DNA from 2 places in the Pseudoalteromonas sp. NCCP-2140 genome. Region 1 is predicted to be linked to the other one. Evidence: predicted binding sites of a transcription regulator. Region 1 holds the regulator's gene; the other holds the start of a gene.

What was found. Region 1 encodes sigma-54, which starts transcription at its own class of promoters, with help from an activator protein. Its sites were predicted from a motif close to GTTGGCACGNNNNTNGNNT; they were not measured.
Region 2: the regulator sigma-54 is predicted to act here: its motif matches at 1,231-1,249, upstream of NFU46_RS06785 (DUF1328 domain-containing protein).

What each region holds. Positions count from the first base shown of each region.
Region 1 covers NZ_BRCZ01000003.1:473,671-476,838, forward strand. Annotated here, with positions in the region: gene lptB (LPS export ABC transporter ATP-binding protein) at 1-546, shown strand, start outside; gene NFU46_RS08810 (RNA polymerase factor sigma-54) at 654-2,150, shown strand; gene hpf (ribosome hibernation promoting factor) at 2,178-2,465, shown strand; gene ptsN (PTS IIA-like nitrogen regulatory protein PtsN) at 2,469-2,921, shown strand; gene rapZ (RNase adapter RapZ) at 2,922-3,168, shown strand, end outside.
Region 2 covers NZ_BRCZ01000003.1:29,808-32,975, reverse strand. Annotated here, with positions in the region: gene NFU46_RS06795 (hypothetical protein) at 1-17, shown strand, start outside; gene NFU46_RS06790 (hypothetical protein) at 768-959, opposite strand; gene NFU46_RS06785 (DUF1328 domain-containing protein) at 1,011-1,184, opposite strand; gene NFU46_RS06780 (OadG family protein) at 1,719-1,967, shown strand; gene oadA (sodium-extruding oxaloacetate decarboxylase subunit alpha) at 1,983-3,168, shown strand, end outside.

The DNA of each region.
Region 1 (3,168 bases):
AGTATTGATGATAACGATATCACCCTTTTACCAATGCATAGCCGTGCGCGTTTAGGTATTGGCTATCTGCCACAAGAATCGTCAATTTTTCGAAAGTTGACGGTTTACCAAAACTTGATGGCCATTTTAGAAACTCGTAAAGATCTAAATAAAACCACCCGCGAAGAAACACTCAATAGCTTACTCGATGAGTTTAGTATTCAACACATTCGTGACAGCCAAGGTATGGCGCTGTCAGGTGGTGAGCGACGCCGTGTAGAAATTGCTCGCGCATTAGCCGCTAATCCTAAATTTATCCTTTTAGATGAGCCTTTTGCTGGTGTTGATCCAATTTCAGTGTTAGATATAAAGAAAATTATTGAGCACCTAAAAAATCGTGGTATCGGTGTACTAATTACTGACCATAATGTTCGAGAAACCCTTGATGTTTGTGAAAAAGCCTACATTGTTTCTCATGGGGAGCTAATTGCATCAGGCACACCTGAGCACGTATTAGCAGACCAAACTGTACGCGATGTATATCTAGGCGAGCAATTCAGGCTGTAACCATTACGCCAGCGACTAGAGCATCTGCTAGACTTATAACAATGACAATAAATCGATAACTGTGTTTATACAGTTATCGATAACTTAAAAAGGATTGTTAGGGATACATGAGGCAATCATTACAGCTGCGCATGGGCCAGCAACTTACAATGACTCCACAACTGCAACAAGCGATTCGTTTGTTGCAGCTCAGTACATTGGATCTCCAGCAAGAAATTCAAGAAGCGCTTGATAGTAATCCCCTGCTTGAAGTGGAAGAAGCGGATTACAATGAAGAAAGCACCGGCAAGAATGAGCAAAAAGCGGAGCCTGACGATGTGCAAGTCAGCGCGTCTGCCGAAGAAGCACCTAGCGAGTACGAGCAAGAAAGTAGTGATGCTCTCAATAAAGACACCGTAAGCGATGACTTAGCAATGGACGTCACGTGGGATGAGTACATGAGTGCCGCCCCTTCAACATCGTCAGGGCCAATGCCTGAAGATGAATCTATCTATCAGGGAGCATCAACCGAAACCCTTCATGAATACCTAATGTGGCAATTACAGCTCACGCCATTTAGCCCTACTGATGAAGCGATTGCTGTGGCAATTGTAGAAGCTATCGATGACTCAGGTATTTTAACGGTAAGCTGTGAAGATATAGTCGAAAGCTTTAATCAAAATAACGATGAAGAAGAAATCGAACTTGATGAAGTCGAAGCGGTCTTAAAAAGAATTCAGTTATTTGATCCTGTGGGTATTGGCGCACGCAGTTTACAAGAATGTCTGTGCATTCAGTTACGCCAATTCGATGCTAATACGCCATATTTAGCTGAAACTAAAATGGTTTTATCTGAGCATATCGAATTATTAGCGAGTCGCGACTATCGAACTTTGATGAAAAAGACTAAGCTTAAAGAAAACGAGCTTAAAGAAGTGATGACGCTCATCCACAGCTTAAATCCTAAGCCTGCGGATAGCATAGTGCGCGAAGAGTCTGAGTACGTCATACCTGATGTATCAGTAAAAAAAGTAAAAGGTCGCTGGGTAGTCGAGTTAAACCCAGACTGTATGCCAAAGATTAGAGTGAACAGCCAATATGCGGCGATGTCTCGCTCTGTAAAATCAAGTAGCGACAGCCAATTTATTCGCTCTCACTTACAAGAAGCTAAGTGGTTTATTAAAAGCTTAGAAAGCCGTAACGATACGCTATTAAAAGTGACCAACTGTATCGTTCAACAACAACAAGCTTTCTTTGAGCATGGCCCTGAAGCAATGAAGCCGATGGTGCTAAATGATGTTGCTGAAATGGTCGAAATGCATGAATCGACGATTTCACGGGTAACAACGCAAAAATATATGCATACCCCACGGGGTATTTTTGAGTTGAAATATTTCTTCTCAAGCCATGTCAGCACCGAAAATGGTGGTGAGTGTTCTTCTACAGCAATACGCGCTTTAATCAAGAAGTTAGTCGCTGCAGAAAACTCAGCTAAACCATTGAGTGATAGCAAAATTGCAGATATATTGGCTGAGCAAGGAATTAAAGTAGCTAGACGTACAATTGCAAAATATCGTGAGTCTCTAGCAATACCTCCGTCTAATCAGCGTAAGAGTCTGATTTAGACGTTTTACATAGAAGGAAAAATGCTTATGCAACTAAATTTAACTGGTCGTCATGTAGAAATCACAGATTCATTAAGAGACTATGTAAACACCAAGTTTGCAAAACTAGAAAGGCATTTTGACCATATTAATAATGTTCATGTCATTCTAGATGTAGAAAAATTAAGCCAAAAAGCAGAAGCAACTTTACATGTAAACGGAGGCGAATTGTTCGCTTCTACAGAACATCAAGATATGTACGCAGCCATTGACTCACTGATCGATAAACTTGATCGCCAAGTCATTAAACACAAAGAGAAATTAGCTCGACATTAAATTATGAAACTAAGTTCACTTACTAACCAGGACTGCAGCAAAGCTGCGGTCCTTTTTAATAGCAAAAAAAGAATTCTTGAATATATCAGCGAACTGGCCCACCAGCAGCTTCCTCATTTATCGCAACAAGATATCCTAGATGCTTTACTCAACCGAGAAAAACTAGGTAGCACCGGCATTGGCCGAGGTATTGCTATTCCACATGGCCGAATGAGCGGCGCAGATGAGCCTCATGCATTTGTGATAGTGAGTGAATCCCCTATTAATTTTGATGCAATTGATAATCGTCCAGTTGATATTTTTGTGGCACTCATCGTACCAGATGGTGACTGTCAGCTTCACCTAAAGACCTTATCAACAATTGCTGATAGACTTAAAGATAAAGAATTTTGTAAACAGCTGCGTAGTGCTACTACCGATCAGCAACTGTTTCAGGTCATATCAGCAGAGGCATAAATGGAATTAATAATTATCAGCGGTCGCTCAGGCTCAGGTAAATCGGTCGCTTTACGAGTACTTGAAGACTTGGGCTATTATTGCGTTGATAATATTCCGGTTAATTTACTGCCTTCGCTCGTACGTAGTGTGTCTGATAACTACGATAAAATAGCGGTCAGCATCGACGTGCGTAACTTACCGAAAGAGCAGCAAGAATTTAATGATATTCTTGAGTACCTGCCAGGTTTCGCAAACCCAACACTAT
Region 2 (3,168 bases), 440 kb from region 1:
CAACGTCTTGTGAGTAATAACGTAGGTTGGGTAGAGCGGAGCGAAACCCAACGCACTCATAGCTATCAGCTTTCAGATTAACCCAACAAGTTAGCGAGTTTCTAGAGGAAAGAGTAAATTAGCAAGCTTGAGGCTCGCGTAGGCGTGAAATTTATTTCGCGCGATTCCCTGAATTAATGCGGCTGTAAGTCGGGCTTTAGCCCGTCACGTATGAATGAAAACATGTGTCGCCATAAATGACGACCTACGTGACGTAGGTTAGAGCGGAGCGAAACCCAACGCACTCATAGCTATCAGCTTTCAGATAAACCCAACAAGTTAGCGAGCTTCTAGGGTAAAGAGTAAAGTTGCGAGCATGATGTAGCAGCGGTTTAACCCCACGTAGGCGTGAAATTTATTTCGCGCGATGTTTCTTAAATCTACGTTTAAGTCGTAGGTCGGGCTTTAGCCCGTCAATGTTAGCGGTTATGTGTCGCCATAAATGACGACCTACGTGACGTAGGGTAGAGCGGAGCGAAACCCAACAAGTTAACGGGTTTCTAGGGAGAAAGAGTAAAGTTGCGAGCTCCTTGACACAAGCAGCAGGCATCCTAGAGTTGCTAACTTGCTAACTTGCTAACTTGCTAACTTGCTAACTTGCTAACTTGCTAACTTGCTAACTTGCTAACTTGCTAACTTGCTAACTTGCTAACTTGCTAACTTGCTAACTTGCTAACTTGCATACACAAAAAAGCGGCACTTGGCCGCTTTTCTTAAGTAAGGTGTTATTAGCAGTTTGTTTCTTCTGCGTTAACACCTTCTTTTACTTCTTCACATGCATCTTCAACTGCATTTTGTGTATCAGTAATTGCTTCATCAATACGCTCACCTGCGTCTTCAGCAGAGTTGTCTTCACAACCCATGATGAATAAACCTGAAAATAGGGCGATAGTAGCGGCTTTTAAAGTTGAATTTTTCATAATGAAATTCCTTGTAAATTTAAAATAAAGTAAGTGGTTATCTGCTTTTAACTACTTAGGGACACTGCCTCTAAGTGCTCCTGATACCAGCGAAATAACTAGTAATACTAAAAATATAAAAAAGATAATCTTAGCGATGCCTGCAGCGGCTCCTGCGATACCGCCAAAACCTAACACTGCTGCGATTAACGCGATAACTAAAAAAGTAATTGTCCAGCGTAACATAGTGGTCTCCTTGGCTATTTAAATTTTCTTAAGTTCGATGTAACTGAAGCGAGTTCTGTGCCAGAAGTTTTATCTTATATATTTCAATGGGTTATGTGTTTTTGTCGTTCTTTATAGGGTTCATCATTTGGTAACTTTTACGAGTAAGCATGTAACTTATTCATAGTGATATTTTTTCATATTGAGCTGAATGAAGAAAAAGAGAATCGCTACTGTTATTGGTAAGACCAATTTAACTTTATTTTTAGTGGATAGCTCTAACACCTTGTTGTGCGTGGTTTTTAGGTATTTTTCTATGGTTGATTAATAGCTGAACATATAACGTCTGGCTATATTGACTATTTATATCATCTATAACGGGGCTTTAAATGCGCTAATAGTGGGGTGTTAATTATATGTGCGTCATGTTATTTTAAATTTAATTGGTTTTACCAATTTACAATGGTGCTATACAAATGAATTTTGTTTGTTATTATTGGTGCATAATTATTTAACAAAAATAACTTTTTATTTTAAGTAAGCGAGGGGAGTCGTATGGATATAGGTGGATTACTCACCACTGCGGCCAGTTTGATGGTGACAGGCATGGTAGGCGTGTTTGTTTTTCTGACTATTTTGATTTCAGCAGTCACTTTAATGTCAAAGCTGGTGGGTCGATTTGATGATCCTGCAACTGCAGAACCTACGCGTACAGCAAAAATTCAACCTCAACAGGGTGTGCCACAGGCACATATTGCAGCAATCAGCGCTGCAATTGCTCAATTTCGAAATAAACAAAAATAACGGGGCAGCTTAAACATGGCTAAATTAAAATTAACCGAATTAGTATTGCGTGACGCACACCAGTCTCTTTTGGCAACGCGTATGCGCTTAGACGACATGCTACCCATGGCAGAAAAACTCGATAATGCGGGTTATTGGTCAATTGAATCATGGGGTGGTGCGACGTTTGACTCGTGTATCCGTTATTTAGGTGAAGATCCTTGGCAACGTATTCGCGAGCTAAAAGCGGCAATGCCAAACACTAAGCAACAAATGCTACTACGCGGACAGAATCTTCTAGGTTACCGTCATTATGCTGATGATGTAGTCGAAAAGTTTGTTGAGCGTGCCCACAAAAACGGTGTTGATGTTTTCCGTATTTTCGATGCGATGAACGATGTGCGTAACCTTGAAACAGCCATTAAAGCTGCAGTTAAAGTAGGTGCTCATGCCCAAGGTACTATTTCGTACACAGTAAGCCCAGTCCATACGCTTGATATGTGGCTTGAACTTGCAAAACAACTAGAAGATCTTGGTTGTCATTCAATTTGTATCAAAGATATGGCGGGTTTATTAAAGCCATATGATTGCGAACAGTTGATCAAAGGCTTAAAAGAAACTGTATCTATTCCTATTGCGATGCAATGCCACGCGACGACAGGTTTAAGTACTGCAACTTACCAAAAAGCAATCGATGCGGGTATCGATATGCTTGATACGGCGATTTCGTCAATGAGTATGACCTATGGTCATAGTGCCACAGAAACTATTGTTTCAATCGTAGAAGGCACAGAGCGTGACACCGGCCTTAATTTAAATGAGTTAGAAGAAATTGCCGCTTATTTCCGTGATGTACGTAAGAAATACGCTGCATTTGAAGGCAGCCTTAAAGGTGTTGATGGTCGTATCTTATTAGCCCAAGTACCTGGCGGTATGTTAACTAACATGGAAAATCAGCTTAAAGAACAAGGTGCTGCTGATAAGCTTGATCAAGTATTACTTGAGATCCCGCGTGTACGTGAAGACTTAGGTTACATTCCTCTAGTTACACCAACGTCGCAAATTGTAGGTACTCAAGCGGTACTTAATGTGTTGACTGGCGAGCGTTATAAAACCATCACTAAAGAAACTGCGGGTGTACTCAAAGGCGAGTATGGTGCAACACCGGCGCCAATGAATAAAGAGCTACAAGAGCGTGTACTAGAGGGGGCTGAAGCAATTA